DNA from 4 places in the Providencia sp. Me31A genome. Region 3 is predicted to be linked to each of the others. Evidence: predicted binding sites of a transcription regulator. Region 3 holds the regulator's gene; each other region holds the start of a gene.
The links. The regulator CRP, encoded in region 3, controls carbon source genes, mostly activating them, when cyclic AMP is high. The targets are predictions, from matches to a motif close to ATGTGANNNNNNTCACAT.

Region 1: gntK (gluconokinase) is a predicted target of CRP. The motif match lies at 7,286-7,303, and genes of this name have one in related genera.
Region 2: rbsD (D-ribose pyranase) is a predicted target of CRP. The motif match lies at 5,578-5,595, and genes of this name have one in related genera.
Region 4: cdd (cytidine deaminase) is a predicted target of CRP. The motif match lies at 5,985-6,002, and genes of this name have one in related genera.

The regions. Positions count from the first base shown of each region.
Region 1 covers NZ_JBKQGZ010000024.1:36,255-44,707, reverse strand. The annotation lists gene ACLPIE_RS18240 (protein bax) at 247-1,053, shown strand; gene ACLPIE_RS18235 (MBOAT family O-acyltransferase) at 1,397-2,815, shown strand; gene ACLPIE_RS18230 (SGNH/GDSL hydrolase family protein) at 2,802-3,971, shown strand; gene ACLPIE_RS18225 (SGNH/GDSL hydrolase family protein) at 3,943-5,169, shown strand; gene gntU (gluconate transporter) at 5,255-6,610, opposite strand; gene gntK (gluconokinase) at 6,607-7,149, opposite strand; gene gntR (gluconate operon transcriptional repressor GntR) at 7,412-8,407, opposite strand.
Region 2 covers NZ_JBKQGZ010000015.1:120,422-128,874, forward strand. The annotation lists gene mioC (FMN-binding protein MioC) at 160-600, opposite strand; gene asnC (transcriptional regulator AsnC) at 693-1,154, opposite strand; gene asnA (aspartate--ammonia ligase) at 1,317-2,309, shown strand; gene viaA (ATPase RavA stimulator ViaA) at 2,310-3,767, opposite strand; gene ravA (ATPase RavA) at 3,773-5,290, opposite strand; gene rbsD (D-ribose pyranase) at 5,683-6,102, shown strand; gene rbsA (ribose ABC transporter ATP-binding protein RbsA) at 6,110-7,624, shown strand; gene rbsC (ribose ABC transporter permease) at 7,621-8,453, shown strand, end outside.
Region 3 covers NZ_JBKQGZ010000016.1:58,741-67,193, forward strand. The annotation lists gene murP (PTS N-acetylmuramic acid transporter subunit IIBC) at 1-107, shown strand, start outside; gene ACLPIE_RS14230 (LysE family translocator) at 227-832, opposite strand; gene ACLPIE_RS14235 (hydrolase) at 935-1,918, shown strand; gene ACLPIE_RS14240 (YheU family protein) at 1,915-2,124, shown strand; gene ACLPIE_RS14245 (phosphoribulokinase) at 2,184-3,050, shown strand; gene ACLPIE_RS14250 (OsmC family protein) at 3,134-3,535, opposite strand; gene crp (cAMP-activated global transcriptional regulator CRP) at 3,892-4,524, shown strand; gene ACLPIE_RS14260 (hypothetical protein) at 4,836-6,683, shown strand; gene ACLPIE_RS14265 (aspartate aminotransferase family protein) at 6,732-7,946, opposite strand; gene ACLPIE_RS14270 (aminodeoxychorismate synthase component II) at 8,077-8,453, opposite strand, start outside.
Region 4 covers NZ_JBKQGZ010000011.1:141,639-150,091, forward strand. The annotation lists gene ACLPIE_RS11045 (NAD-dependent malic enzyme) at 1-1,054, opposite strand, end outside; gene ACLPIE_RS11050 (hypothetical protein) at 1,479-2,096, shown strand; gene ACLPIE_RS11055 (hypothetical protein) at 2,205-2,882, shown strand; gene ACLPIE_RS11060 (hypothetical protein) at 2,875-3,816, shown strand; gene ACLPIE_RS11065 (hypothetical protein) at 3,843-4,925, shown strand; gene cdd (cytidine deaminase) at 5,042-5,929, opposite strand; gene ACLPIE_RS11075 (CidB/LrgB family autolysis modulator) at 6,130-6,825, opposite strand; gene ACLPIE_RS11080 (CidA/LrgA family protein) at 6,825-7,292, opposite strand; gene metG (methionine--tRNA ligase) at 7,435-8,453, opposite strand, start outside.

The DNA.
Region 1 (8,453 bases), on a different contig from region 3:
AACCAAATTTAACTTAAGCTAACCTCATCAACAGCAAAAACAATAAGATTATTTAAACAATAACATTGTGAAAATATATCGAAAATAACTAAACATGCTTTTTAAGGCGGTTAATCCATAGTCGTAAAAAAATCCACAAACGAATACAGAAGTTTAGCTAATGTTGACCGGATAAATGTAGCTCGTAAAAAATTAATCTGCTACTATTCGCTCGAATTTTGTTCAGAGAAAACTTAGGAGAAGCAAATGCCCTCTCGAACGATGAGGACAAACGCCGTCTTCGCTTTCTTATTTTTACTTTTATTTTCGAGCCTGAGTATGGGCTCCACCAGTACCAGCACAATGCTCAATAAAGAGTATTCTAATAAAACTGTGCAAACGATGAGTCAGGCAAAAACGTCACTTCCTGATTTACGTAGATACCCGTCTGGTACACCACGAAAGAAAGCATTTTTGAAAACGGTAGTCCCTGTTATTGAAAAAGTGAATAAACAGATTATGGAAGAGCGCACTTGGTTATTGTCCGTTCGCTCAAACAAAAAATGGAGCGCCCAAGAGTTGCGCCGCCTTAGCCAAATCTGTGACAGTTATGGTATGAAATGTAGCAATCCAAAACGTATTAATTGGAATAAGTTGCTCAGTCGTGTTGATATCATGCCGACGCATTTAATCGCAACACAAGCAGCGACAGAGTCTGGCTGGGGCACATCACAACTGGCTCTTAAAAATGGTAACTTGTTTGGAATGCGTTGCGGAAGTGGCTGCCAAACCACCAAAGGTAAAATCAAAGGCTATTCGACATACTCCTCAGTTGAAGATACCGTGACTGCCTATATGAAGAACATGAATACCCATAACGCTTATGAATCACTGCGTAATTCACGTGCTAAGCAGCGTTTATCAAAAGATGAATTAGACACCGCCAAGCTTATCAATGATATGAAAGGGTACTCAGAGTTAGGCTCATCCTACAACCGTTATTTACAAGAGATGTACGCGAGTAACGAAGAATTGATTACACAAGCTCAAAAAAGAGCATCCACTCGCATCTAATATTGTATCACCAGGTACAAGACATAAAAAATCCACTAACAAAGTGGATTTTTTTTACCCTTCATGAACCACAATAAGCACCTACTCTCATTAAATTAATTTTTAAGTATTTCTAATTAATCACTTCAAATTCAACGCATTGTTCTAAGTTGATAGAGTGGTGGCAAGACTGCGAGAGGGGGAATCCCCAGAAGTCTACATTAGTATATGGTTAAGGTAACTGAACGCAGCCAACAAAGTCATCACTGGAAATATGACAAGCAATATTCTGATTGCATAGAAGAAGAGATCCAATATGATATGCTCATCTTCTACCAAAATAATTAACATCTTTGAGTCTAATATGAATTTCTTCTCTTTTGAGTTTCTTGGCTCTTTCTTGATTTTTTTTCTTATTTATTGGGGCTGTCAGCCCAGTGCGAAACTACAAAATGGCCTATTGATTACTGCTAGTTACTTTTTTGTGTATTCATTTAGTCCTGACTTTGCTTATATTTTATTCGGCTATACGCTTTTCATCTATCTATTAACAAACTGGGCAAGCAATTGGCTTTCCAACCGCTGGATATACACTATCCTTGCCATAGGTATTATCGGTTGCTTCACCTATTTTAAATACTATTCTTTCTTTCAAGAAAGCATCCAACAAACCCTAGATAAATTCGGTTTTAGCGTCGGACTGCCTATTCTTGAAATATTGGCACCATTAGGCCTTTCTTTTTATGCTTTCCATTCAGTTAGCTATACCGTGTCGGTTTGTCGTAAAGAAATTTCCAAGGCTGACTTTTTTGATGTCACCTTATATCTGGCATTTTTTCCGAGTATCGTCGCAGGCCCTATAAACCGAGCGAAAAACTTCTTACCACAAATTCAAGCTGAAAGTCGCACTATTATCGATAGCCGTAAAGCGATTCTGCTAATTTCATTAGCGTTAGTAAAACTATTTTTATTTAGCTCTTATTTAGCTGAAAACTTTGTCAACCCTGTATTTGATGCACCTGTCGGCTACAGTGCAGGAGATATCCTCGTTGCAACTTATGCCTATGCATGGAATATCTATTTTAACTTTTCAGGTTATACCAACCTTGTCACGGGTATCGCTTTATTATTAGGTTTCAGAGTACCTGTAAACTTTAATGCACCGTATTTAGCTGCGAATTTAAAAGAATTCTGGGCTCGCTGGCATATTAGCCTATCGACGTTTATTCGTGATTATATTTATATTCCTCTGGGAGGAAACCGCAAAGGCTTAAGCCGCATGAATACTAACGTATTCCTTGCGATGGTTATCTCAGGATTATGGCATGGTGCTGCAATGACCTTTGTCGTTTGGGGAGCCATCCACGGTTTAGGTATTGTACTGCTCAATCTTAAGAATCTGTGCATGGAAAAATTGGGGTGGACGAAAACTATCGCCAATAAAACCGTATCCATTTGGCTATCACGCATCGTCACGTTCCACTTTGTCTGCTTTGCTTGGATCTTTTTCCGCAGCGCTTCTTTTGATGATGCCATCCTAATGATAAACCAAATTGCTGCTCCTGGTTTTATTGCTTCCATCAATGCAAGCTTAGGTTTACTGACCGCATTTTGGCTATTGTTAATTACTTATCCCTATTTTGTACAAGGCTACCATTATGTGGCGAAAAAATACCAAGATGTTCCTTGGTACTATTACCCGATCCCACTCGCCATCATTTTAACCATTATGTTTATGCTTTCACCTTCAGGTATGCCGGGGTTTATTTATGCTAACTTCTGAGTTTAAACACACCCTAATAAAAATTGGGCAAGTTTTATTTATTGTTCTGATCGCAGGCATATTATTGATTTGGTTAAACCAGAGCTCTTTAGAACGCTTCTGGCAACAAAAGTACCATCAAGATAGCCCTTGGGCGAAAATGGCTGGTAACCCTATCTGGGACTACGGTGCATACTTGCATGATGGCGCATTAGAGGCAGGCAGTATATTTGCCTATCACGCTTCAGGACAAAAAGCGCAAGATGATAAGAAAGCCACCGAACTTGCCTTAGAAAATGACGGTAAAAAGCTTAGCTTCCCAAATGAGTTCAAGGTTGGCCTTCATTTTATGAATGGTTACATCTATCCTGCGGAAAGCTTATCCGTTACCTTCCCAGAATTACTGAAACGACCACAAGCGAGAGAAAAATCCAAACGGATTAATTTTGGTAGTTTAGCCCTACCCAAAAGTCAACCCATTGTTGAAAAGCACATCGCAAGTATTGAAAAAGGCCAACAAGTTTTATTTGCAGGTGACTCCATGATGCAGGGCGTCGCTCCCCATGTTAAAAACATGCTTTTCAAAAAGTATAATATAGATAGCATTAATCTCAGCAAACAAAGTACTGGTCTTGCCTATCCTCGCTTTTTTAACTGGCCTGAAACTATTTCTAAGACACTGAATGATAATCCTAAAATTAAAGTTTTGGTGATTTTCTTAGGCCCGAATGACCCTTGGGATATGCCACCAAAAACAGGCTATAAATACGTCAAATTCAAAAGTGAAGATTGGGAAAAAGTTTACCGTGAGCGTATTAGTGATATAATATCCACCGCTCGCCAGCACAATGTAGATGTTATTTGGGTTGGTCCCCCTAATATGCGTAAAAATACGCTGTCTGATGGTATGAAATTCTTAAGAAGCCTCTACCAATCTGAAGTTGAGAGTCAGGGTGAAATTTACTTTTCTGTCAATGATGTCTTTAAATATAAAGGCGACACATACTCTGACTATATCGGCGATGAAAGCAGCAAAATTAAATTAAGAAGTGGTGATGGAATTCATTTCAGCGGTAAAGGCCAGCAAATCATCGCAGAAAAAATATTTTCATTGATCCATTTCGAGGAAGAAGAAGAAAAGGAACATCATGAAACTGAAAAAACTGCGTCAAGCTAAGTCCAAAGTTTTGGCAGTTAGTGTTATTTCACTACTGTCATTGGGTTTATTATCTTGCCAGAATACATCAGATAAAACGCATATGCCAAGCCTACCTAAAGGCCCACAGCCTTTCACCCAAGGGCAATTGGTAAATAACGCGGAACCTAATTTGTCTCAATTGGCAAATAAACTACGTCAAGGTAACCAACAGGTACATATCGTCCAAATCGGTGATTCCCATACTGCCGCTGACTTTTTCAGTGGTAATTTGAGAACCCTATTTCAACAGCGCTATGGCGATGCAGGGCCGGGCTTTATTCCGCCTATTTCTATCCCTGGCCAGCGCACGGCAACCATCAATCGTATGAGTGAGAAAAAAGAGTGGTCCCTTTTTTCAAGCCGTAAAGATGAACGTTTTGATTACCCATTAGGGGGGATGATTGCAGAACCACAGGCCGCAGTCAGCCAAGTACTTTTGAAACCATTACAGCCGGCTCTAGGGGCTTATCAACTGCAAGCTTTGTACCAAAGTGCAGGGGATACAAAAATGCGCGTTGCCCCTGCTGTTTCACCCAATGTTATGCTCCCGGCAACAGGTAATCAATGGCGCTTCTCTTCACCTGTGAATACTCAATTACCTGCACAAGTGTCTGTGAATAAAGGGTCAGGTGTGAAAATTGGCGGTTGGTTAGTTCGTTCGTCTAAGCCAGGAGTGATGGTTTCAGCCCTTGGTATCAACGGTGCGACATTAAGTATGGTCGATAAATGGCAACCGCAGTGGAGCGAGACATTAGCTCAACTTTCACCAGATATGGTGATCCTAGCCTATGGAACGAATGAAGCGTTTAATGACACATTAGATTTGGCTGCTTATGAGCAGAACTTACGTGCTAAAATCCGTTTACTCCGCCAGCAAATGCCTAATAGCGTTATTTTGTTAGTTGGCCCTAATGATTCAATTAAATTCAATGATGCTCTAAGTTGCCAAGCGCAAATGCCAATAAATTTAATGAATGTTATTCAAATTCAAAAAGCGGTTGCTGCTCAGGAAAATACTTTATTTTGGGACTGGCAAGCCTTTATGGGGGGCCCTTGCTCTATTCGCACATGGGCAGCACAAGATTTAGCACGGCCTGATAATGTGCATCTGTCCGTTGAGGGCTATAAAAAAAGTGCCCAAGGGCTCTATAGCCAATTGAATCAAATCCTACAGTAATCGATTATTTGCCGTAATAGACTAATCGTACGGCAAAAAAAGGTCAGCCAATTGGCTGACCTTTTACTTTCTACCTAATAGATAATCACAAGAAAGCGAAGAAAATCATCCCGATAATTGCACCTGTCGTACCAAGGATAGTTTCCATTATCGTCCACGTTTTTAACGTTTGTGCTTCGGTTGCCCCCGTAAACTTACCAAACAACCAGAAACCAGAGTCATTTACATGGCTTAAGATCAATGAACCACCAGAGATACAAATTGCTAACGCGGCCAATTGCGCACCTGAATAGCCTAATTCACTAATAACAGGCAACACTAAGCCTACCGCAGTTAAACACGCGACGGTTGCAGAACCTTGAATAACACGCACTGCGCCCGCTAAGACAAAGCAAGCCACTGCAATTGGCAAACCCGCACCAATTAAAGAGTCACCTAATGCAGGACCGACACCGGAATCCACTAAGATTTGTTTAAATACACCACCAGCACCGGTCACAAGCAAGATGATCCCAGCAGGTTGGATCGCCGCAGAACAAACTGCCATGACTTTTTCTTTGTCCATGCCATAGCGGAAACCTAAACCATAAATCGCCAGCAAACATGCTAATAATAATGCTGTAAAAGGGTGACCAATAAATTCTAACCAATGTTCTAGCGTAGAACCTTTTTCAACTAAATGCGTTCCAATCGTTTTTAGCCCCACTAATACTAATGGGAAAAGGACTAAGCACAGGCTGAATCCAAAACTTGGCATTTTGCCATGATCTGTATTTGGTGCTTGATAATCTGCTGGGATATCAATATGAACAAAGTTACTGATAAATTTACCAAATAAAGGCCCTGCTAAAATCATACCGGGGATAGCGGCACACAAACCGATTAAAATCATCCAGCCATAGTCAGCCCCCATTTGTGATGCAACCAACATCGGCGTTGGGCCCGGTAATAAGAAAGCAGCAGCGGCTGCAACCCCGGCAAATAATGGGATAGCAAGGCGAACAACGTTATGACCTGTACGATTTGCGACTGCAAATACCACACCGATTAACAAGACAATCGCCACATCGAAGAACAGAGGGAGAGCACAAATCAACCCTGCTACACCGACAGCATAGTGGGCATTCTTTTCGCCAAACAGATTAAGTAACTTATTTGCTATCTGATCTAACGCACCTGTTTCATGTAAAATTTTACCGAACATCGCTCCCAGTGCCACGACAATGGCAAGAAAGCCTAATGTCCCTGCCATCCCTTTTTGCATGGTTTCCGTGATCTGTTGAACAGGCATGCCTGAAAATAGCCCTGCCCCAATAGATACAATCATTAATGCGACAAAGGCGTGTAACCGTGCATACATGACTAAGAATAAAAGTAAAACGACCGAGCCAACAGCTGTTAGCACCAAAGTTAACGTGCTAAGCGTTTCGACTGAGTTCATGGTTTTTCTCCTGCGACAATTTTTTTAATCGTTAAGCAAGTATTACCGATGACATCTTCAAGTGTTTGGCGAATATCAACAACATGAACATCAGTTTCTGCTGCGGTTGGTTCTTCTAAAGTAGCAAATTGCGTTTTTAACATTTCAGGTTTGAAGAAGTGCCCTTTACGCGCCTTTAATCTTTCTTCAATGACCTCTGAATCTCCTTTCAGGTAGATAAAAAATAAGTTTTTATTATCAGCTCTTAAAATATCGCGATATTTTTTCTTTAGTGCTGAACATACGACTAAAGAAATAGAATTGGTTCTCTGCATTGCAAAAACGGCTTGATTTAATGCTTCCAACCAAGGTTGACGGTCATCATCATTCAAAGCATGGCCTGATGCCATTTTTAAAATATTGGTTTTAGGATGCAGAAAGTCACCGTCAAGGAAAGCCGCTTGCAATTGCTGAGCAACACCGTTTGCGACAGCGGATTTACCACTACCCGATACCCCCATTAAGACAAATGCGTAATTTTGTTGTTGGGTATCACTCATAGGAAACTCCTCAGGCATTTAATTTTATTCTGGTGTTTAATTTAAACCGGATGATGTTACCGGTAACAAGTTACGGGTAACATTATTATCAGTGAGGATTTTTTTAGCAATCAAATTGGCGAAGAAGAAAGCAGATCTGTGATGTTAATCTCAATCTGACTTTAGTGAAGGTAAGTGAAGAAAAAAGCGGAGCTAACAATATAAAAATTTTAAAGTTAATTTTAACTTCAATTAATTCTACCTTTAATATTTCTCTAAATAATTAGATGCTCTCACCTGTAAGCAGCGAAAATCCAACATCAAAATGTGTCTCTGTCAATTTTTTTCCTGACATCCGCGCTAATAGCACTTCCGCCGCCTTACGCCCCATTAGGTCTCTCGGGGTTAGAATACTGGCAAGTTTTGGCATCATCACTTGGCCCACATCGTGCCCATGGAAACCTGAAATGGCCAACTCAGTTGGGATCTGAATACCTAAGCGCTGACATTCAAAAATGGCTCCTATCGCCAAGTCATCATTGGTACAAAACAACCCGTCAGTATCCGGATATTTCTCTAAACAATCATGCAATAACTTAGCCCCTAACGAATAAGACGAGCTCTCTTGCGTCATCACATTACGGGGCTCTAAATGAGCCTCTGACATGGCTTGTTCGTAGCCTTTTAAACGAATGAACGTCCGTTCATCGTGCCTTGCCCCTATATACACCACCTTGTGACAACCACGTTCAAGCATCGCCCGTGTCATTTGACGAGACGCTTCGAAGTTATCAATACCCACTGCGGTATCTAAGCAAGGTGAAACACTATCCATAATTTCAACAACAGGGATACCTGCCGTTTTCAGCATCCGCAAAGTTCGCTCAGTATGCGTCCTCTCAGCTAAAATGACCCCATCGATATTATAGGAAAGTAATGATGTCAGACGTTCTTCTTCTTTCTCTGGCAAGTAACCATAATGCGCTAACATTGTTTGATAACCGTGGCGATCCGTTACCGCCTCAATGCCACGGATCACCTCAGCAAAAACTTGGTTGGTTAATGACGGAAGCAAAACCCCTATTGCATGACTAGTCGCATTTGACAATATATCAGGTGCTTTATTCGGTATATAGCCTGATATTTCAACCGCTTGGGCGATTTTCTCACGCAGAGACTCAGAAACTTGTTCTGGGTTTCGTAGAAAACGGCTCACCGTCATTTTGGTGACGCCAACTTGGTCGGCAACATCCTGCAAAGAAGGTCTTTTTTTCTTCATAAGTCAAAAATGGTATCCAATTGATAAACAGTAACTATGTTCTGCT
Region 2 (8,453 bases), on a different contig from region 3:
TGTGAATGATCCGTGATCCATTTGCGTATAAGCTGGGATCAAAATGGGTACTTATGCACAGGCCTTGGTCGACTTAAAACTTATACTCTGGATAACTACCGGTTAATACCGGGATCTTCCCTGAGTTATCCACAGTTGATTGCTGCTATTATAAGCAGATCAGAGTTCGTTTGCCCAAATTTTAACCCATCCCCCTGCGGGATCTTCGGGTATTTCGTGTTGCTGGACATCTATTTCAAAGCATTCCCCGATCCTTTTGGCCCCTTTTTCACTTAACAAGGCATCAAGTTTGTGGATCGCACCACAGAAAGTGTCATATTCCGAACTGCCGATCCCAACAGCACCAAATTTAACTTGGCTAAGATCAGGTGACTCGTTTTCGATAGCATCAAATAGCGGCTGGATGTTTTCAGGTAGGTCACCTGCTCCGTGTGTTGAGCTGACCACCAGCCATAATCCTTCAAGTGTTAAGTCATCAAGCTCAGGGCCGTGTTGTATTTCTGTTTCATAGCCAAGTTCGTCTAAAATCTCAGCCATGTGCTCTGCAACATACTCTGCACTGCCCATTGTACTGCCACTTATTAAGGTTACTTTTGTCATGGTGATTCTCTTTCACAATAATAGGCGGCTATTGTACGCTGTGAATGAGCTGGGATCTACCTGTGGATAATGTGGTTATATCATTTTTTTTTCTATGGGCTAATTGTTCGCAAGATCGGGTTTTGTAAGGAGATCAGTGTTTCCGTGGATTGTATCTCATCAATAGTTTGAATTTTGTTGATAAGTACATCTTGTAGCATATCAATAGATCGGCACATTACCTTAGTAAAGATACTGTATTGACCTGTCGTGTAGTACACCTCAACAACTTCTTCAAGGGCATCTAATTTTTTTAATGCGGTAGGATAATCTTTAGCACTTTTCAAAATAATGCCGATAAAACAACAGACATCAAAACCTAATTGTTTTGGATTGATATCAATGCGAGTTCCTTTGATGATCCCCGCTTGTTTCATTTTTTCAACCCGCACATGAATAGTACCTGGGCTGACTGCAAATTTTTTTGCTAATTCTGCATACGGTGTACGTGCATTCCCCATTAATTCGTGAAGTATGTCACGATCGAGATTATCGATTTGATAATTTTCAGGCATTATTTGGCCTCCATTTTAACGATTATTCAATTTTATACCTATTTTTTTAGTTAAAATAAACAACAAAGGCTTTTTTTAATGTTGTATATTGAATTTACACCTCAATTTGTTGCTTAATCTATACATCAGCTAATTCAAGCTAACAAATTATGGGAATACATTATGGACAAGTCATTTATCGAACATCAGCAACAAATTAGTTTTGTTAAATCATATTTCTCACGTTTACTTGAAAAAGAATTAGGTTTAATTGAAGTTCAAGGGCCAATTCTGAGCCGTTTAGGGGATGGTACTCAAGACAACTTATCCGGTAGCGAAAAAGCCGTTCAAGTAAAAGTGAAATCAATTCCTGGTGCAACCTTTGAAGTGGTTCATTCTTTGGCTAAATGGAAACGTAAAACATTAGGTCGTTTCGGTTTTAGTAAAGGCCAAGGCTTATACACTCATATGAAAGCGTTGCGTCCGGACGAGGATCGCTTAACACCAATCCACTCCGTCTATGTCGATCAGTGGGATTGGGAAAAAGTGATGGCAGATGAGGAGCGTACTCTTCCTTATCTGAAGCAGACAGTGGGTAAAATCTATAAAGCAATAAAAGAAACAGAAGCTGCCGTAAGTAAAGAGTTTGGACTGGTACCGTTCCTGCCAGAACAAATCCACTTTATTCACAGTGAAGAATTGTTACAACGCTACCCTGATTTAGATGCGAAAGGCCGTGAACGAGCCATCGCAAAAGAGTTAGGTGCGGTATTCTTAATTGGTATCGGCGGTAAGCTATCTAGCGGTGAATCACATGATGTTCGTGCGCCAGACTACGATGATTGGACAACAAAAAATGAAGACGGTTTTTGTGGTTTGAACGGCGACATCATTGTGTGGAACCCTGTCTTACAAGATGCATTTGAGCTTTCTTCAATGGGGATTCGTGTAAGCCCTGAGTGTTTGACTCGTCAATTAAAATTAACTGACGATGAAAAACGTATGGAATTAGAGTGGCACCAAGCGTTAGTAAAAGGTGAAATGCCACAAACTATCGGTGGTGGTATTGGCCAATCACGCTTAGTGATGCTGCTTCTGCAACGTCAACACATAGGCCAAGTGCAATGTGGTGTGTGGGGCGCAGAAATGCAAGAGTCTGTTGAAGGTATGCTGTAGTTAGCGACTAAAGCGGCGTAATAGCCTGCTTTTTAACCCAGTATCAAAACGCCAGATATGATCAAATATCTTCATGATGCTGGGTTTCCCATAATTTGACACGGATACCGCATGGAAGCGGTATTTCCCCACCTTCTGCATTGATTTTATCTTTTGAATGAGTTCATCTGGCAAGCGTTGAGCTACAAAATCAGAAATTACCACTGCATCGGCATCAGCCCACTGTTTTGACTCCAACTTTATTGCTGTTTCTTGTAAGCACGCGACGAGATCGGTTCCACCTTTAAATGTCTGATGTAAAAAACGAATGCATTGTTCTAGTCCATCGGCAGATAATAAATCGTAGTGCACTATTTCAGTGGAGAAAAGCATCACATGGCATGAACGGTTATCCGCTAGCGCAATCTTCATGAGTGCAAGACAAAAGGCTTTAGCACAGCGTTCATTTAGGCCTCCCATAGAACCTGAAGTATCAATACAAACAACAAATGGCCCTCTAGGTTGCTCTTCATCATGATGATGCGTGATAGGCCGTAATACTTTTCGTTCTTGCCAACTATCCCCTTGTAAGCGATAAGTCAAAAGTTGTTTTTCAAGAAGCTTGCGGTAAAACTCAAATTCAATATCCTCAAGGCCTAACATGGCGAGTTCTGCGGGTAATAACCGTAAAATATCGTCACTTTGATTTAAACCATTAACTTGCTCGGGGACAGTTTCAGGCACTTTTTCCATGATAGTCATGGACTCAAGAAAAACACTTTCGTCAGGAATTGATTGAGCTGATTGGCTACGACCTAATAGCTGGGCTATTTTTTCGAGTTCAGGTTGCTGGCGCAAAAATTCGCTATAGCGGTTTAACAGCTGGTCATTATAAGCCGAAGTCATATTTGCGCCTTTACTTAAGTCCCATAACCGACCTGCGGCACGTTCATTTTCACCTAAGATATCCTCTAAATTGCCACTTAGTGCTAATCGGCGCTGTAATTCCGCCAGTAATTGTTCTTTTTCTTGTTCTAACAATTCTTTATGAAGAGTCGTTACTTGTAAAATTAAACTAACTCGCCATTTTTGCACAAATAATGATTGCCTTGCGCTGAGGTTTTCTATTTTTCCACTCTGTAGCTGATAGGCTTCACAATAAAAAGGGGAGTCAAGCTGGTGAAGCTTTTCAATGATACTGGGTAATTGATTAAAAAAAGCATCTGTAGAAATACCTAGAGATGACTGGTATAGCTCAAACTCTTCAGAAATTTGAGCAGGGACAAGAGCATCCTGCATTCTTTGCTTGAGATCTTTTTTCCAATTGGATAAATCTTTGAGTAATGCTTTCTTTAATCGCGGGTGTTTTTCAAAAAAAATAGCCAGCTGTGGGGTAGCAAGAAGGGAAATAATGATCTCTTCAATTAACTGACCTTCATTAACAGAAAGTAGCATTTCAAGCGTAGCTAAACTCATCATGATATTTATTCAGTCATTTTGCCTAAAATTTGATTACGTAGCTGGCTTAGTTTTTCTGAAACTTTGATGAAACTTTGTTCAATACCTGCCAGCCAATGAGATTCAGTAAATAAACTAGGCTGTTGTTTTTCAAATTGATAGCGGGCCGTTTGAATATCAGTTTGAATTTTATCTAATTTATCTAGCCATTCTTGGTTATTTGAAGACGGCGCTAATGACTGAGCTTTATCTTGGATATATAAAGTGGATGATTGATGGCTAACATCTAATAGCTGAATCTGATTTAAATTGTTTATTTCAGCAGCAATTTCTTGGGCAAAACCAATGCCGTTGAGATGTGCTGATAACGTTGTTCCTTTATTTAAGAAGGTTATCAAGGACTTTTTATCTGTTGTTATAAAGGTGACTTTCATATTATGCAACTGCAATGGACGATGTAAAAACAGGGTAATTCGACCCTCGCTGATATTTTCTGGTAATACATAAGATGCTTTACGGGCAAACATTGCAGTGTTTTTATTTACTTTAAATGCATCTTGGTTGTTTTGGTCTTGCGTCGATGACATCCATTGCTGATAAATGTGTTCTATTTCACGGGTTAGTTTTCGCTGTTGCCAGCCATCTTCTTGCAGTAATGACTGCAATAGCTGAGGTAAAGCATTCATTGATTGCATATCGTGCCACAGGCAGTCTTTCAATAACACAAGGTCTAGGGGCGAAATGCTGTTACGACCATTAAAAAATGCACTAGCTTGCAGTAAATAAACCGCTTTTTTCCATCGTCTGTCAGAAACATAAACCTGTTTGCCTGTTGCATCTAATTGCTGACGTAATTGGTAAATTAATTCAAAACAATGATCGGGCAGCGTAATTTTAGGTATTTCTTGTTGCCACTGTTGGTACTCTTCATCGTTGATTTTTAAATGTTCAGGGATTTGTGCTTCATCCAAAGAGGATTTACCTGTTAAAAGCGCACGGAAATTTTGTTTCTCTTGCACTTTATCTAACCAAATACGCACTAACATCCGGTCAAATAGGGCTTCAAGGCTATTATCTGCATCAGGTAATTCGTTTGATGCAGTGACTAATAGGCGCATGGGAATTAATTTTTCCTCATCCCCATTACGGAATTTGCGTTCATTTACGGCGGTGAGTAACGTATTTAAAATAGCAGGCCCGGCTTTCCATATTTCATCAAGGAAAACGACTTCAGCATCAGGTAAATAGCCTTTTGTTAAGCGCTCATAACGGCCTTCATCTTTTAATGCTTGTATCGATAACGGACCAAATATTTCTTCAGGTGTTGAAAAACGCGTCATTAAGTATTCAAAGGCGTTAGCATGACTAAATGCATATTTCATCCTTCGGGCTATTAAGCTTTTTGCAATACCCGGAGGACCAAGCAAGAATACGCTTTCACCACTTAATGTGGCTAATAAGCACAAACGAATAGCGTGCTGGCGTTCATACAAACCGCTTTCAAGGTAATTACTCAGTTGGGCTATTCGTTCAGCAATCTGCATATCTATTCCTTGTCATTGAATAATATTATTCAATATTTGTGAAATTACTAGGGTATCTGCCATTTTATAAATTGTGCAATCAATTTTGTTATTTTTCTTTCGTGTTATTTGATTTTAATCGCGTAATAGGTGTGTTGAATAGAGCCAGTTATATGATTAATGCAAATCATGACTTAACGAACAATTTTATTGCTTTCTCTTCATTTTTTGATTTTAAGAAAAAACGATTCAGCTGCAACTGATTCAATAAGTTACTTATTTTACGTTTTTTTGGTGTCAACGAAACGTTTCGATGAAGATCACAAATATCAACTATCAATATTGAGTTGCCCCTTATCTTAACTATTATTACATGAGCGAAACGTTTCGTTTATCAGAAATGGTGGTGAAAAATGAAAAAAGGTGTGCTACTCAATGCCAATATCACGTCTGTGATTGCAAAATTAGGCCATACTGACCAGATAACCCTTGCTGATGCCGGTTTGCCTATTTCTCAAGGCCCTGAACGCATTGATTTAGCGATTACTCAAGGATTACCTGATTTTCTGTCCGTATTAAAAGTGATTACACAGGAAATGCAGGTTGAAAAAGCCATCCTAGCAGAAGAAATCACCGCCATTAACCCTGAAATGAATACGGCAATTTTAATGCATTTGCAACAGCTTGAAGTAACACAAGGTAATCATATTGAAATTGTTTACTGTAGCCATGAGCGTTTTAAACAACTGACACATGATAGCAAAGCTGTTATCCGCACGGGAGAATGTTCACCATTTGCCAACGTGATCCTTTGTTCTGGTGTAACCTTCTGAGGTGATTATGCAACCTTTATTAGAACTTATTGGAATTGATAAATCATTTCCAGGGGTTAAAGCACTTAGTGGCGCAACATTGAATGTTTATCCAGGCAAAGTTATGGCGCTGGTGGGGGAAAATGGGGCTGGCAAATCGACCATGATGAAAGTACTGACGGGTATTTATAAAAAAGATGCCGGTCAAATCCGCTATTTAGGTAAAGAAGTCGCATTCAACGGCCCTAAAAGCTCCCAAGAAGCAGGAATAGGGATTATCCACCAAGAACTTAATTTGATACCTGAATTAACGATTGCTGAAAATATTTTTCTCGGTCGAGAGTATGTTAATGCATTTGGCAAAATCGATTGGAAAAAAATGTTCAGTGAGTCCGATAAACTTCTGAAGCGCCTAAACCTTGATTATAACAGTCATCAAACCATTGCTGAGCTTTCCATTGGTGAACAGCAAATGGTTGAAATCGCTAAAGTTTTGAGTTTCCAATCCCAAGTCATCATCATGGATGAGCCCACAGATGCATTAACGGATACTGAAACAGAGTCTTTATTTCGCGTAATTGAAGACTTAAAAGCCCAAGGCTGTGGAATAGTTTATATTTCCCATCGCTTAAAAGAAATTTTTGAAATTTGTGACGATGTTACTGTGTTTCGTGATGGCCAGTTTATTGGCGAAAAGCCTGTAAGTGAACTCGAAGAAGAAAAACTGATTGAGATGATGGTTGGTCGTAAATTAGAAGACCAATATCCAAGAATTGATGTGCCAGAAGGAAGTATTCGTCTGCAATTGAAAAATGTATCAGGTCATGGCGTGACGGATGCTAGCTTCATCTTGAAGGCGGGCGAAATTTTAGGTGTTTCTGGCTTGATGGGAGCTGGACGCACAGAGTTGATGAAAATCATTTATGGTGCGTCAGCAAAGAAAACAGGGGTTATTACCCTCGATGGTAAAGAAATCACACTAAGAACGCCTCAAGATGGTTTAACTAACGGTATTGTTTATATTTCAGAAGACCGTAAACGTGATGGCCTCGTGCTTGGTATGTCAGTAAAAGAAAACATGTCATTGACGGCATTACGTTATTTTAGTCGCGCGGGTGGCAGTCTCAAACATGGGGAAGAACAGCAAACGGTTAGTGATTTCATTCGCTTGTTTAATATCAAAACGCCATCTATGGATCAAATCATTGGTAATCTGTCTGGTGGAAATCAGCAAAAAGTGGCTATTGCTCGTGGGTTAATGACTCGGCCGAAAGTGTTAATTCTCGATGAACCAACTCGGGGGGTTGATGTTGGGGCTAAAAAAGAAATTTATCAATTAATTAACCAATTTAAGAAAGAAGGGCTGAGTATCATTTTAGTCTCTTCAGAAATGCCTGAAGTGATTGGAATGAGTGACCGTATTGTTGTTATGCACGAAGGTCATATCAGTGGTGAATTTTCATCTAAAGACGCGACTCAGGAAGCCTTAATGGCTGCCGCAGTGGGTAAAAATTACGGCTCAGTTAAGGAGTTATCAGCATGAGTTCAACTACCGCATCATCAAAACGCTGGTTCAGCAAAGCATGGCTGATGGAGCAAAAATCATTAATTGCACTATTAGTTTTGATTGCAATAGTATCAACATTAAGCCCTAATTTTTTTACGGTTAATAACCTGTTTAATATCTTACAACAAACCTCAGTGAATGCCATTATGGCGGTTGGGATGACATTAGTTATCTTAACGTCAGGCATTGACCTTTCAGTGGGGTCTTTATTGGCCTTAACGGGGGCTGTTGCCGCTTCAATGGTTGGGGCTGATGTTAATGCGTTAGTGGCTGTTGTGGGGGCGTTGGCATTAGGTGCCGCAATTGGGGCATGCACAGGTGTGATTGTGGCGAAAGGGAAAGTTCAGGCTTTCATTGCGACTTTAGTCATGATGCTATTACTGCGTGGTGTTACTCGTGTATACACCGATGGTAGCCCAATAAATACAGGGTTTGATGATAACGCCGATTTGTTTGGCTGGTTTGGTATTGGACGCCCATTTGGTATCCCTACCCCTGTATGGTTAATGATCATCGTGTTTGCTGCTGCATGGTATATGCTGCATCACACTCGTTTAGGTCGTTACATCTATGCATTAGGGGGAAATGAAGCCGCAACCCGCCTTTCTGGTATCAATGTCGACCGTATCAAAATCATTGTGTATGCCTTATGCGGCTTGTTAGCAGCGTTGGCGAGTGTGATCGAAGTTGCTCGTCTATCTTCTGCACAACCTATGGCCGGTAATGGGTATGAATTGGATGCTATCGCTGCGGTTGTATTAGGTGGCACAAGCCTTGCTGGAGGGAAAGGGCGCATTGTTGGTAC
Region 3 (8,453 bases):
GTGTATTTTTAGGAATGTCAGTCTATGTGGGTGGACTGCTAATATCTTACCTATTTGGTTTTATTTTTACTTACTTCTTTGGGGCAAAAAATGTCGATTTAGACTAACCAAACCCCTTATATGTAAAGCGCAGCCTCACTATTGAGTTTTCAGCCGAAGACAAGCAAGTATTTCATTTTGAGAAGCACCAAAAAGTTAGCACCAGCTAGCTTTTTGGTCCCCTTTTTCATTCCAGCCAAATCAGAGGAACGCACAAAGCCGTTAAAATCCCCATTACCCAGTTAAAAATAAACCAAGCACGGCGGCTGCGTAAAAATAAGCTAATTAACGAACCAAACCCCATCCAAATCAGGCCAGCAACCAAATTAACGATGACAAAGGCAATACTCATCACTAAAATAGACTGAGTGAATAATTCCCCCGGTAGGCTAAATCCCCCAACAGCACCTAAACCCATCATCCAAGCTTTTGGGTTTAAAAATTGCAATAGACCACCTTGATACCAAGTCACACTTTTCGCGACTTCGCTATTGGTCTTAAGTGGTGCATAATTAGCCGTGGCCGTTTTCCATGCGAGCCAAAGTAAATATAGGCTCCCAGCCACTTTTAACGCGACATGAATGGCAGGATAGAGCAATAAAAGTGCAGCGACGCCAAATGCAGACAGGTAAAGTATAGCTTGCATACCTAACATAATACCTAAGCATAAAATAATTGTATGGCGAAAACCGTAGTTTGCTGCGCTTGAGGTTAGCAACATATTGTTAGGGCCGGGTGTGACAGCTGCAATGAATAAAAACGTAAAAAGAGAAAAAATTAGCCCCAGTGTCATTTATAATTTAATCCTCAAACTCAAATTTGTTTACTTGCATCACAAAAAAATAACAGTATGTTATGTGACTCACAAGAGTTCCCATTAAATAAAAATAAGGCTATGTCAGAAAACTTTCGTCCAATAAGCTGGGCTAAAAATCCACATCTCCAAACGCTCCTACCTCGGATTTTCCGTAGAACACCGAAAATCAAACCCGTATGGCAGCGACTTGAATTGCCTGATGGCGATTTTATCGATCTTGCTTGGAGCGAATCCCCTGAGCTAGCAGCTCACAAACCTCGTTTAGTTATTTTTCATGGATTAGAAGGCAACTTTAAAAGCCCCTATGCACATGGCATGCTTAAAACCGCACAACAACATGGCTGGCTAGGCGTTATTATGCACTTTCGTGGTTGTAGCGGCGAACCTAACCGTCAGCGCCGTATCTACCATTCAGGTGAAACCAGTGATGCACGTTATTTTCTCCGTTGGCTAAAACAAACCTATGGTGATGCGCCAACGGCCGCAGTCGGTTATTCTCTTGGCGGAAATATGTTAGCGTGCTATCTCGCAGAAAGCGGTCAAAATGCAGATTTAGATGCAGGTGTTGTCGTTTCGGCCCCATTAATGCTAGAAGCGTGTTCTTTGCGCATGGAAAAAGGGATTTCCCAATTTTATCAACGCTATTTATTAAATGGCTTGAAACGTAATGCAATGCGTAAATTAGTACGTTATCCAGGCTCACTGCCGCTAAACTTGTTGCAACTTAAACAACTAAAACGCATTCGTGAATTTGACGATGTGATCACGGCTCGTATTCACGGCTTTGATGACGCTACCGATTATTATCAAAAATGCAGCGCATTACCTAAGTTGGCATACATAACTAAACCAACTTTAATCATTCACGCCAAAGATGACCCATTTATGGCACCTGAAGTGGTTCCAGATTTATCATTCCTACCTAAAAATGTGGAATATCAAATGACTGAGCATGGTGGACATGTGGGCTTTGTGGGGGGAACATTGAGAAAACCCCAAATGTGGCTAGAAACACGCATACCACAATGGTTAGCCCCTTATTTAAATCAGGAAAAACAATGATTATCCCTTGGCGTGAACTTTCGCCAGAAACATTGGAAAACCTCATTGAAAGCTATGTATTACGTGAAGGCACGGACTATGGGGTTCACGAAAAAAGCTTGCAAGATAAAGTCAACGATGTGAAACGGCAGTTAGTTTCTGGCGAAATTGTGTTAGTCTGGTCAGAACTGCATGAATCCGTTAATTTCATGCCTAAAACCCGCTAATCCGCTTCGCTCGCTGTTTATTGAAATGGTGGCTATGAGCGCAACACAGGGAGTTTGCTATGTCCCAAAAGCATCCAATTATCGCCATCACAGGTTCCAGCGGTGCCGGAACAACCTCAACTAGCCAAGCATTTCGTAAAGTTTTCCATCAATTAAACATTCAACCCGCAACATTAGAAGGTGATAGTTTTCATCGCTATACTCGCCCTGAAATGGATATGGCCATTCGTAAAGCAAGAGAACAAGGCAGGCATATCAGCTATTTTGGCCCCGAAGCGAATGACTTTGCGTTGTTAGAACAAACATTAATCGACTATGCCAAAACAGGTTGTGGGCAATCTCGTAAATATTTACACACCTACGACGAAGCCGTTCCCTACGGGTTACAACCTGGGACTTTTACACCTTGGGAGCCATTGCCTAAAGATACCGATGTCTTATTCTATGAAGGTCTACATGGCGGGATTGTGACACCAGAGCATAATGTTGCACAACATGTTGACTTACTTGTCGGGGTTGTTCCTATCGTTAACCTTGAATGGATTCAGAAAATGATCCGTGATACGACAGAACGCGGGCATTCCCGAGAAGCGGTAATGGACTCTGTTGTGCGCTCCATGGGGGATTATATTAATTACATTACCCCGCAGTTCTCTCGTACGCATATTAATTTCCAGCGCGTTCCAACCGTAGACACGTCCAACCCATTTTCTGCTAAAGCGATCCCGTCACAAGATGAAAGTTTTATTGTGATCCGGTTTCGCGGCCTTGAGCAAATCGATTTTCCCTATTTACTTTCAATGATTTCCGACTCGTTTATTTCGGCAATGAATACAATTGTCATACCCGGTGGCAAATTAGGCTTGGCAATGGAGCTTATCATGACGCCATTGGTTGAAAAACTGATTAAGCAAAAAAATAATTAAGTTGTTTTTTCACTAATTAATAAGATGCTTATCATTAATTAAGGTAAGCATCTTATTATTAAAAAAATATTATAATAATTAAATTAATTTTTTATTTCGAAGCTATGCGTTACTTCGACTGTTTTTTCTAACATCAATGCTACTGAACAATATTTTTCAGCAGATAGCTGAACTGCACGTTCCACTGCTTTTTCCGTCAGCTCATTTCCTGTTACAATGAAATGTAGATGAATTTTGACAAAGTAACGTGGGGCTTCTTCACGACGCTGCGATGTTAATTTCACTTCACAATCCGAAATATCATTACGGCCTTTTTGCAAAATAGAGACCACATCTATCGCACTACAACCACCTGCTGCCATTAATACCATTTCCATTGGGCTTGGCGCTTTATCTCCTGCATTACCATCCATCATCACCTGATGCCCTGATGCAGACTCACCTAAAAAAGAAAGTCCTTCGACCCATTTAACTCTCGCTTCCATTTTTATTCCCCTTGAAATGAAATCAGTTTAAAGGCTACATTGTTCCATAGATATAATGAATGTTATATCAGCTTTATTCTGCTGAAGCGATACAGGGGAGACTTTCTGTATCGGATATGCTACAAACAATACTTAGTTGATAGGATTAAGATCAAAACTCAACCGTTTTATTGATTATATTATAGTGTTGATATCAATTTGCTTTCCCCTAACCAACCAGAGTGCTGACGTTATTTAGCTCTCCATATTATTTAGGGTATATAAGGCAAATTAATATGCTAAGCTAGTGACTTTAAAGCCAGCCTTTCTGGTACGCTTTTCCGAATGGCTGCAATAACATACAGAGGATAACGCTAATGGTTCTCGGCAAGCCACAAACAGACCCTACTCTTGAATGGTTTTTGTCACACTGCCATATTCATAAGTATCCATCCAAGAGCACTCTGATCCATCAGGGTGAGAAAGCAGAAACCCTTTACTATATTGTTAAAGGATCAGTGGCTGTTTTAATTAAAGATGAAGAAGGCAAAGAAATGATCCTCTCCTACCTAAATCAGGGGGATTTCATTGGTGAACTGGGTTTATTTGAAGAAGGGCAAGAACGTACTGCGTGGGTTAGAGCGAAAATCGCCTGCGAAGTTGCAGAAATTTCTTACAAAAAATTCCGTCAATTGATTCAGGTAAACCCTGACATTTTAATGCGTCTTTCTGCGCAAATGGCCAGCCGCCTACAGACAACATCAGAAAAAGTGGGTAACCTCGCTTTCTTAGATGTGACTGGTCGTATTGCTCAAACTCTATTGAATCTAGCGAAACAACCTGATGCTATGACGCATCCAGACGGGATGCAAATCAAGATCACCCGTCAGGAAATTGGCCAAATTGTTGGTTGTTCTCGTGAAACTGTCGGCCGTATTTTGAAAATGCTTGAAGATCAAAATTTGATCTCTGCGCATGGTAAAACCATTGTTGTCTACGGTACTCGCTAACTCTTAAGATAACCCTGTATCATTTACCACTGATGCAGGGTTATCTTTTGCCTCTAACAGCCATACCTATTTTTAAAATTACGATCAATTCTTTTATACTTGTCATACTCAAGTTGCAGGGTGTTAACTGCACTCAACTAGCCGAATCACATACTTGTGTCTGTTCACAAGAGTATCTTTATCGTTCGTATGCATACAACTCGAATTATTAGGTAAATACATACTAACCTCGTTTCTTTATATTTAAGTAATTTTTCCTCATATAAGATTAAAAATATCCCACTCATTAATGATTAAGGAATTTTTAATTTATGAATAGTATTCAAAAATCAAATATTAACCCAACATGTTCTATTGAGACTTGCGATAAAACCAACTCGATAGAAATAAGAATAAAGGCAAATGGCATTGTGCAAAACTTAATAAATATTAAAAATACGAATTCAATGGAAAATACGATGCCAAATATAAAGATAATTATTAATTATGATAAAAATAGCGCTGACACTGAAAAACCTATTATAAATTTATCGCCGAAAAATTCGTTGATTAACAACTCAAATTGCTGTTTGGGGAGAACAAATAAAGCATGCCAAACAACACTTCGTTTTCCAATGACAAAAAATATCGCCTCCAAATCAGAACAGCCTATCGCGGTAAAACAAGACTTAGATAACGTTGATGTAAGCCCTTCATCACCAATGCAAACCCGACAAGGTGCAAATCAGGTTAATAAGAGCATGCTAACCGAAGGTCGCTCTCCGACTAAAAATACACTCTCCCCGCTTTGGGATACCATCGTTGAAAAAAACCTACAGGAACTGGCAAAAAGTCCAGCCCCTCACTCTAATGAGCGAGCGCATTTTACTCCATTGATGAAAAACAATACCTCAAGTAATGTGAAAGAAAAAGTTATACGTTTTGAAAAACTTATATCTCTTCAGACTAATAAGGATACGCTAACCGAAAAACCCTTACAGACTAAAAATACACTCTCCTCGCTTTGGAATACCATCGTTGAAAAAAACCTACAGGAGCTGGCACAAAGTCCAATCCTCCACACTAAAAAGCCAGCTCATTTTGCCTCGTCGATGGGGAACCAAACCTCTAGCAATGTGAAAGAAAAAATTCAACAGTTTGAAAAACTAATATCACTACCAATCAAAACTCAAGATAGATTTCCATCTAAAATAGCTACTCATATAAAACAACGAACGACAACGCATGTACCAGCAACCACAATGAAAAGAATACAGGAACATTCAGCAAATGTTCAAACTGCTTCTGTATTGCCTTCATATGTCTTAAGTAAAACAGCAAGCAACAATAGAAATCTATTAGTAGAAGAAAAAAAGCAAAATAATTCACTCGCACTTGTTCAAAAAAATGCCAAAACAAGAAGCTCTAACAATTTCAATGCATTAAATAAAAGTTCATCCCCTTCTCTGGCATTCAGTAATGAACTTTTAGAGCTATTACAGGAGAATAATTTCAAAAGGCAGATGAAAAATTCGACTTTAAATAATAACAACAACAATCAATTAATAGAGAAAACACAAAGAGATAATAAAACTGCATTACTCTCTTCGGTATTTAATAATATTAATAATTATCTAACAGATAACCATGATAAAAATCAATTACATCGCTATATAATAAGCTTAGATAATTTTCAAGTTATCTTAACCATATCGCCAAAAAATTTCCCCAAAGGCTCGATTGAAGGGCAAGATATAACAAAATTATTATCTAATTATATTAATGGGTTAGAGAAACACAATGTCCATCTGGACGTATCACAACAAAATTTTAAAAATAACTCATTCGACACGAATAGTACCAATAACCAAGATGATGAACATCATTCAGATAATGACATTTATTTTGATGAACACTATTCTGACATGGAAGATCTATATTCTAATTATGATGAAGATAACTTCAGCGATAATTACTCTCTATTTGATGAACCAATTAACGAGATTTTTTCAACAGATAGCAATGGCTTAATTTCAATGAAAAACAACGACGATAAAACATACTACCAACTAGATTTCAGTAATGATAATGAGCAAAAAAGTATAATCTCCTTACCGATAATGAAAGCGGGGATTCAATCAGAAAAAATGCAGCTAAATAAAAAATTAATAAATATATAACAATAAGAAGAACCCAAAGAGATAATTCTCTTTGGGTATTTAATCTTATTACGCTAATAGCGTTTTAATGGCATTTTCGAACTTCACCATTCCGCTATTAATTTCTTCCTCGGAAATTATCAGTGATGGCGTGAAACGCAATACATTAGTTCCGGCATTAAGCATCATCAAGCCTTCCGCCGCACTCGCTTGTAATATATCCTTTGAGCGATTTTGTAACTTACTATCAAGTTCTGCACCAATTAGTAGCCCCATTCCCCTAATCTCAGAAAAAATACCGTATTTTTCATTGAGCTTATTCAAATGAGCGATAAATAACTCACGACGCTTTTCAACACCAATTAGCACTTCCTCAGTATTAATAATATCGAATGCCGCATTGCCTACCGCACAAGCTAATGGATTACCGCCATAGGTGGTTCCATGTGAACCGACTTCCATCGTTTTAGCTATTTCATCTGTCGTGATCATGGCACTGATAGGGAAACCGCCACCCAGCGCTTTTGCAGTCGTTAAAATATCAGGCGTCACATTGTAATGCATATAAGAAAACAGCTTACCCGTACGCCCCATACCACTTTGCACTTCATCAAAAATCAGCAATGCGTTATTTTCATCACACAGTTTCCGCACTCCTTGCAAGAATTCTAATGTCGCAGGGGTAACACCGCCTTCCCCTTGAACAGGTTCTAATACCACGGCACAAGTATTTTCATCAATTACGGCTTTAACTGCATCAAGATCATTAAAGGGTACGTGAATAATATCGGCAGGTTTTGGCCCAAAACCATCTGCGTACTTCGCTTGCCCACCAACCGAAACGGTAAATAAGGTTCTACCATGAAAGGCTTGCTTAAATGCGATGATCTTTGTTTTATATGGGCTATATTTGGTAATGGCATAACGACGCGCAAGCTTGAATGCCGCTTCATTCGCTTCAGAACCTGAGTTAACAAAAAATGCACGGTCAGCAAACGTAGCTTTCGTTAATTTTTGAGCCAGTTTTAACGCCTGTTCATTGGTAAAAATATTACTCACATGCCAAAGTTTTTCGCTTTGTTCACGAACAGCAGCCACAAGGCTTGGATGACAATGACCTAGTGCTAAAACTGCGATCCCACCTGCAAAATCAATGTATTCTTTACCTTGTTGATCCCAAACACGGCTACCTTCACCCTTAACAGGAATGAATTCAGCTGGCGAAAAAATAGGCAACATAACCTGATCAAAAGTGTGTCGATTGACTGCTTGTTGTTCTGACATACCCCTCACCTGCTCTTTTTTAATGCTATAGTGAAATTATAAGCATTAAATATGAATAAAAAATCACAAAAGAGCAATAGCTAGGGGAGGAATATGCATAATTAATTTTTTTATCGACTACATTACAGGGCTAATACTTGAGAAAGTTATTTAGTAGTTCATGACCTTGTTCACTCAAAATGCTTTCGGGATGGAACTGAACGCCTTCTATAGGTAAGGTTTTATGCCGTATTCCCATGATTTCATCAACATCACCATTATTCAGTGACCATGCTGATACGTCGAAAGAAACAGGGAGTGTTTCTGCCGCAATCACCAGAGAATGATAACGCGTCACCGTTAACGGACGATTCAAACCTTTGAATACCCCTTGATGATTGTGGTGAATTGCTGATGTTTTGCCGTGCATAACTTCTCGCGCTTTTACAACCGATGCGCCAAAAGCCTGACCAATCGCCTGATGCCCTAAGCAAATACCTAAAATGGGTAATTTACCCGCAAAGTATT
Region 4 (8,453 bases), on a different contig from region 3:
GGAAGTCGAGTAAATTAGGCAGTTTATCAGTTAACAAACCAAAGCGGTCAACCATATAAATGCGCGAACGAGCTTCTTCGTCGCTTAACCCCTCAGACTTCATTTGTGCGATAATTTGTTCAGCGATGCCACAACCTGCGGAGCCTGCACCTAAGAACGTGACGCGTTGGTCGCTTAGTTTGCTCCCCGCAGCATGGCTTGCGGCAATTAAACTTCCTAATGCAACAGATGCAGTCCCTTGAATATCATCATTAAAGCAGCACAGCTCATCGCGGTAACGGTTTAACAATGGCATGGCATTCTTCTGAGCGAAATCTTCAAACTGCAACAGAACATTTGGCCAACGGCGTTTTACCGCTTGAACAAATTCATCTAGGAATTGGTTATATTCATCACCAGTGATGCGTGGGTGGCGCCAGCCCATATACAGAGGGTCATTCAGGCGCTGAGGGTTATTCGTTCCCACATCAATAACAATAGGCAAAGTATAGGCAGGGCTGATCCCCCCACAAGCGGTATATAAAGAAAGCTTACCGATAGGAATACCCATCCCCCCGATACCTTGGTCACCAAGGCCTAAGATACGCTCACCGTCAGTGACAACAATCACCTTAACATTCTGCTTGGTTGCGTTTTGTAGCATGTCATCGATGTATTCACGGTTTGGATAAGAAATAAATAAACCCCGCGCACGACGATAAATATCAGAGAAATGCTCGCAAGCTTCTCCAACTGTTGGTGTATAGATGATTGGCATGACTTCTGTCAGGTGGGCATCTATAAGGCGATAGAATAAGGTTTCGTTGGTATCTTGAATATTTCTTAAATAGATATGCTTATCAATATCTGTTTTAAAATCAATTAATTGGCGATAAGCGCGCTCAACTTGTTCTTCAATAGTTTCAACTTGTTCAGGCAATAACCCATGTAAGTTAAAATTCGCACGTTCTTCTTCGGTGAACGCGCTTCCTTTATTCAGTAAAGGAAATTCAAGCAAAATTGGGCCAGCATAGGGGATATAGAGAGGGCGTTTTGTTTCGTATTCATGTTCCATGAAATATCACTCTTCGGACGATTAATCAACAAAGTCAGGGTAGATCCTAAGCTAAATAGCAAATATGTACAGCAAATAATGATAAAAAAGCGTTAAAAAATTTACTGAAAAATATTGTGCATATGATAAGGAGTTTAAGAGGGAAAGGGAATGAAAGCCGTCAGCGGTGTGCTCATTACGGAGGATAGATCACGATTCGCTCAATGATGACCGGTTTTGTTCTATTCGCAGCAAACGAAGTTGGATGGATAGCTATTAATTATTAATTAATTTAATGAATTATTATTGTGGCTATTTAGAAACTTTGACGAATAAATAGCAATAATTAAAATTATATTTTTAAATATCATATGTTGCTGCAAGTTTTTTATTTATATAAATTTAAATTTTATTTTTGTATCTTAATTTTTATTGAGGATTTTCTATGAGGATAGTGAACGTTTTTTCAAGTATAAGACTGTTTCCTTTATTTTTTATTATGTTTTTTGGGGTTTTTAGTTCATCAAAAGCAGGTTTGAATGCAATAGAAACACTCAGAGAAGTTGACGGTTATTTTTATGAAAAAAAATATGGTTCATCAATTTTTGGGCGGGTAGTAACCGATTATTTTTATTTGGTGATGAATGAGAAAGGAAAAACTATCAATAAAGAATTGATGGAAAAAATACATTATGACCATGCATTAGAAATGCTTGGGGTTTTAAACCGAAAAATTAGTAAACAAAGTGCAGGTGAAAATGTATCGCGTGATATGACTTATAAGGAAGCAGATGAATTACATTATCTAGTTATGTTACGTAATAAAATACCGGAAGAAGCTTGGGTTTTAGGTGTTGTATTTTCTGTATTAGATGAAAAAGAAAAAGAATTTTATTGGCGAAAAATCATGGAGGCATCAGGAGATAGAGGTCATGAATTATCTGTAATATACATTTTGATGAAAGTCATGCTAGAAAAGGAAAAAAAGGTAACTAAGAAGCAAAAAATGATTATTAATACATGGTATGAGAGAATGAATAAGGTGTTATCTGCAGCTAAATAATATTTAATTAATATAGCTCTAATGATTAAATATTGTATAAAAACTAAGGTACTGGTTACGATGAGATATTATTTTAGTTTGATTTTACCATTGTTATTATTTTCTTGTATGGCCAATGGGGAAAACCGCCCTGGTTTTGTCTGTGGAAAGTTTAATGGCAATGTTATTGAAGTTCCTGCTAATTATGTTTTCCCATTTGCTGAATATGAGGGGTATAGTTATTTTGACCCAAGGTTTATTAAAAATAAAAAGGGGTGTGAGGCTAACTTTAGAGAATTAACACTAACCACGACTTGGCCTTATATGAAAATTGTTGATTTAAAAAATAAATTCCATTTTGAAATAGATGAAAAAACGATAAGAATTATATTGAGGCCAATTATAGATAAGGATTATTCATTAACACAAAAAATGAATAATTATCTAAATTCATCATATCTAGGAAAGAGGGGGCAAGTTTTTTATGACGATGAACATGAACTTCAATATGTTGAATACTTTGATGATTATAACGTAACAGAAAAGTTGTATAGTAGGGAAGAGCCTAAAAAGAAAAGAGCTTTTTTTTGGTTCGAAAGTGAAAATGAAGTTATTACTATCTTAGAATGCTTATGGTTACCATTGGAAAATAAATATTTAAGTTGCAATATGAGTTTTTCAATATTGGAAGTAGGAATACTAGCCGAGGTTAAGTTTAGTTTTGATAAGTACAATCAATGGAGGAATATAATGAGTGAAGTTAAGGGTTTTGTATTCAAATTTATTAAGGGGGGAGGTTATGAGTAATGGGATTAGTGGTTTTTTAATTAACTATAATGATATCACAAGATTGAAGTCTATTTTAAATGAAAGGGATTTAGAGGAATTCTATAGATATCTTTCGGATAAGGGGGACATGTATTCATTAACAGCGCCTGGGAGTAATAATGAGCATAGTTTTTTGAGTCGACTATGCTTCAGATATGATTTAGATGTATATAGTTATGAGTTAGATTATATGGACTTAAGATATGAATTATATAAGGTTCAGTATGATTTAGCTAAAGAGTATATGTTTTTTTTAGAACGTGAATTAAAAAACAACAATGGTGAAGAAGTCATTATAAATATATTTAGTGAGGAACTCTATAATCATTATGTTAATGTCTTCAAAAGAAGTGATATGTTCATTAGATATTGGGATACTAATATCGCAATGTTATTTTTCAGTTCAGAAGGAAGAGAGGTTTTTTGGGAAAGTAAATTAAGTTATAGTGATTCTTTCAAAGGCCAAGTGATGCATTATTTTAAAACTATAAATTACCTGTTGGATAGTTATGAAAGTTATACGGATAAAAAAAATTCTTTTATAGCTAAGTATTTGGAAAATAATTATAATTTATTTATGTATGAAAGGGGGCGTGAGCTAATTGAAGAGCAAAAAGATATAATTTTAAAAGATAAAGAGATTTGTGATTTAATATATACTGTACATATGAAGTATGCTAAGTACAAAGATGAAATAAATATTAAAATAGGGAATGTGTATGATTTGATAGATTTCCAAGAAAATAAAGTGTTGCACTCTGATAAGATTAGTTTAAAAAATGAAATTATGTTAAAAAATTCGGAGGTAGATGTTGAAAATAGGAGAAAAAAAGGTCAGTTGATAATTATACTGATGAGTTTGTTGCAAAGAAAGATGATGCTATTAGAATACATGAGGAGTTTAAAAAAATAAAAAAACCTGAATTTATTTATGATTATTTGGAAAGTGCAGGTTCTCATTATGCTATTATTGCAAACGGATTAGTTAAAGATAAATCTTTATCTGGAAGGGTTGCAAATAATTTTATAGCTAAAGAGTTAAGTGAAATAGGAATAAATAAAAGTGAAATTATTTTGGATAAATTAAAACTTGATTTAGCAGATGAAACTATGACAACATTGATATCAAGAAGTGATAGTGATGGTGTTATACGAGGAGATTTAACATCACAAGAAGTACAAAGTATTCATTATAATGCTTTTAAACGTAATGGTATATCAAGGTATGGGTGGACATTAACAATCCCTTACCAGATTTTGCCAGAAAATAAACATGAAGAAATTCACCTTCAAATGTTAAAATCTGCGGGTAATGATCAGGCTGAATTGGAATTCTCTATTTACTTAAATGATGAAATATTTCTTGAAATAATTAAAAATCCAAAGATGGAATCGATAAAGACCTACGTTAATTGGGGGGAGACATTATTAACAATTGATAATATAAAAGAAATAGGGGCTGTTTTTGGTGAACACCTTGCTGGAAGAGGAATAACACTCAAAGAACATATAGCAGCTTACGTAGATGAGTTAAAAAAGGTTCTCCCTAAAGGCGATTTAGATATTTATGGTGTTGATAGCACAACATCACCAAGTATAACGCAGTCTATAAACAGGGAAGTGCTATCCACTCCACCAATCAAACACTCTCACAATATGGTAGATAAATCGATATTAGATCATAATTATCCAAAAATTGAACCGCATAGAGAGCTAGCCCCATTAACAACACATCTATTTGATACGTTGAAAACTGAGAATACGGAAGAACCTAAAAATCATTATCTAGAGAGACCTAGTGTTGTATTACCAGAAACACATGGATTTAAAGACTTCCCTGAAGATACCTTTCAACATAACCGTCATTTTGAAAATATGATTGGTCAGTTAAGAGACAATATGTCATCAATGAATAATTCAATGAGCTCATTTGATGACAGATACTCAATGCCTTCAATGCCGAGTATACCTGAGTTTAGCTATAGTGGCTATTCTTCCGGAAACTCATTTGGTTTTAATTAAAATTAAATAGCGATAATAATAAAGAACAAGTATTTATCATGGCACATAATAATAAACGGTTATTGCTGTCTGTGCATACAACTCACAATAACCGTTATGCTTAAATCAATATAAAATTAATCGAGATAAACCAATTCCACTTGGCGGCAGCCGAGTGTATTTAAAGTATTTTCAGTGGTACACCATTGTTTCACTATCGCATCTTGCTTTTCAACTAACTTAGCTTGCTCAATAGCGTGAATATCTTTACCTGCAAGGTTAATCATAATTAAAGCGGCCTGCAGTGGTGGCAAACTTGGGTTGAATGCGGCATTTTCTGCGTAACGGCCTGTAAATAAAGATCCATCTTTCAGCTGTAATGCAATACCGGAATGGGACTCACTATAAGGGGCGTGAGATTGGTTTGCCGCTTCAATAGCAGCATTGAGCAACCTATCGCGACTTTGGTTTTTATACCCGTTGTCAGTAGGGTCTAATAATAAAGTCGTAATGTTTAAATCCGCAGGGCCAAATGAATCAGGTAGGTAATGATGTAATACCGCAGGCTCGCGACCCGGCAAGTTCACCATTATTTTTCCGCCTTCACGGAGTTCATTCATAAATTGACGGCAGTGGCCACAAGGTGTGTAGTTTACTGTAATAGAGGTGACTTGAGTTTCACCTTTCATCCATGCATGGGTGATAGCACATTGCTCAGCGTGGATCACTTGCCCCATAGAGACATGGCTAAACTCCATATTGGCGCCGAAGTATAAATTACCACTCGCACCGCAAGCGATTGCACCAACGTGGAAATGGGAGATTGGCGTGATAGCATAAGCAGCGGCAAAAGGTAATAACGCAAAGGCCAATTCAGAGGTGCTAACACCACTTTCTGCTTTTATATGGTTAACTTGTTCCGCAGTTAACATACCCGGAAAATCAGATTTATCAATGATAGGTCTAAGTATCAACTGTAGTTTTTCTGGAAGCTCGGCCAAAGCGGTCTTAAATCTTGAATGCATGAGTTACCCTCCCTATTTAATTGTTTTTATTCTATTCAATAATGCCTACAATAATATGTGACATAAATCACTTTTATAATGAAATTAGTGAAACGAATTTGTTAATTGAGAGATGTGTCTCATGTTTTTGCTGTGTGATGATGAGTAAAAAATAGTTTATTTCTTTTACTCATCATACTAAATGGTATTTATTAATAAGCTTAGCCAAAAAGATGCAGAATGACAGGAAATATAAAAGGTGCAATCAATGAGGTTATCACGCCGCAGGTCATTAGTGCCAGAGAGCTGTATGCGCCTTCAATATAATTGACTTCAGCGCAGCGTGCGGTTCCTAGTGCGTGAGAGGCTGTCCCCATAGCAAGTCCACGAGAAGCATGAGTACGAACGCGCAAAACATCAAATAAACTGTGCCCAAACATGGCCCCTAAAATACCCACAAATAAGACGCAAGCGGCGCTAATTGCAGGTATTCCCCCAATGGAATCTGCAACAGCCATTGCGATAGGCGTGGTAACCGATTTAGGTAAAATTGATGCCGCAATGTCAGGGGTTGCGCCAAGCCAGAGTGCTATAGCTGCACCGCTAAACATAGCAACTAAGCTACCTGCAAAACAAATACTAAATAATGACTTCCATTGTGCACGAATTTGGTGCATTTGCTCGTAGAGAGGAAAGGCGAGTGCGACAACGGCGGGTTGCAGTAAGTCATTGAGTATTTTGCTCCCTGCAAAGTAATGGTCATAAGATGTGTTGGTCAGCACTAATAGCGCGATAAGTACCGCTATCGTGATCAGTAGCGGGTTTAAAATAGGTAATTTAAATTTTACAGATAGCTGGCGTGCTAAATAAAATACGACAATGGTTAGCGGTAAAGACCACCAAATATGCTCTAACATTATTCATTCCCCTTAGTTTTATCATCATTAATCACTGAAGAAATTGCGTCTTCAGGGGGAAGGGGGACTTCATCGGGTGTTGCCCCAACAACGGGGCGTTCTTTATGGATATAGTTAGAGCTGATCGCGACAACGACCATAACGACTAACGTGCTCACCACACAAGAAACGATAATTGGGAGCATCTGTTGGCTAAGTAGCTCATAGTAATTCATGATGCCAACACCGATAGGCACAAAAAGGATAGTCATATTTTTCAATAAAATACTGCAACCTGGTTGCGCCCAATGGGCTGGAATGATTTGCAATGCAAGCAATATAAATAAAATTAACATGCCGACAATACTGCCGGGAATGGCAAAAGGAAGTAGGGTAGAAATAAGGTTTCCGATAATGAGACAAAGGTAAAGTATTGCGAAAGCACGCAAGTATTGCCATCCAGTTATCAGTACCTGTTTAAATGACATGGGAGTTGTCCTGTTACGTAATATCTATTCATCATACAATTAACTTTATTATTGTGCTACCGATCACAATAAAAAGGCAATAAAAAAGTGGGAAGTATTTAGCTTCCCACCTGAAATTAAACCCCATTAAAACGAGTATGGCTTATTTAACTTGCATACCCGGTTGTGCACCGCTATCAGGGCTCAGTAAGAAGATATCTTTACCGCCAGGGCCGGCAGCCATTACCATGCCTTCTGATATACCAAAACGCATTTTGCGTGGCGCGAGATTGGCTACCATAACCGTTAAGCGACCTTCTAGTGCTTTTGGGTCTGGGTATGCAGAGCGAATGCCAGAAAATACTTGGCGAGTCTCACCACCAATATCTAATTGCAATTTTAGAAGTTTATCTGACCCATCAACAAAATCAGCTTGCTTGATTAAGGCAATACGCAAATCGATTTTCGCAAAATCATCAAAAGAGATGGTTTCTTGAATAGGATCATCCGCCAGCGGTCCCGTAACTTGCTGAACAGGTTTGATACTTTCTTTTGAGGCTTCAACCATCGCATCCACTTTTGCCATTTCTATGCGGTTAAACAACGCTTTGAATGGAGCAACGTTATGATTAAGCAATGGCGTGTTGATTGCATCCCATGAAAGCTCAGTATTTAAAAATGCTTCTGCACGTTTTGTTAGGCCTGGTAAAACCGGTTTTAGGTAAGTCATCAGAACACGGAATAAATTAATACCCATTGAGCAAATATCTTGCAGTTCTTGATCTTTCCCTTCTTGTTTGGCGACAACCCAAGGTGCTTTTTCATCAACATAGCGGTTTGCAATATCAGCTAATGCCATGATTTCACGGATAGCTTTGTTGTATTCACGGTTGCTGAAATCTTCACCGATAACTTTAGCGGCATCAACAAATTGTTGGTATAACTCTGGCTCAGCTAAATGAGCGGATAATTTGCCATCGAAGCGTTTAGCAAGAAAACCCGCATTACGTGAGGCAAGGTTAACCACTTTATTGACGATATCGCTGTTTACGCGCTGTACGAAATCCTCTAAGTTAAAATCGATATCATCGATACGAGAAGACAGTTTTGCTGCGTAATAATAGCGCAAGCAGTCAGCATCTAAATGATCTAAATACGAACGTGCGGTGATAAATGTGCCGC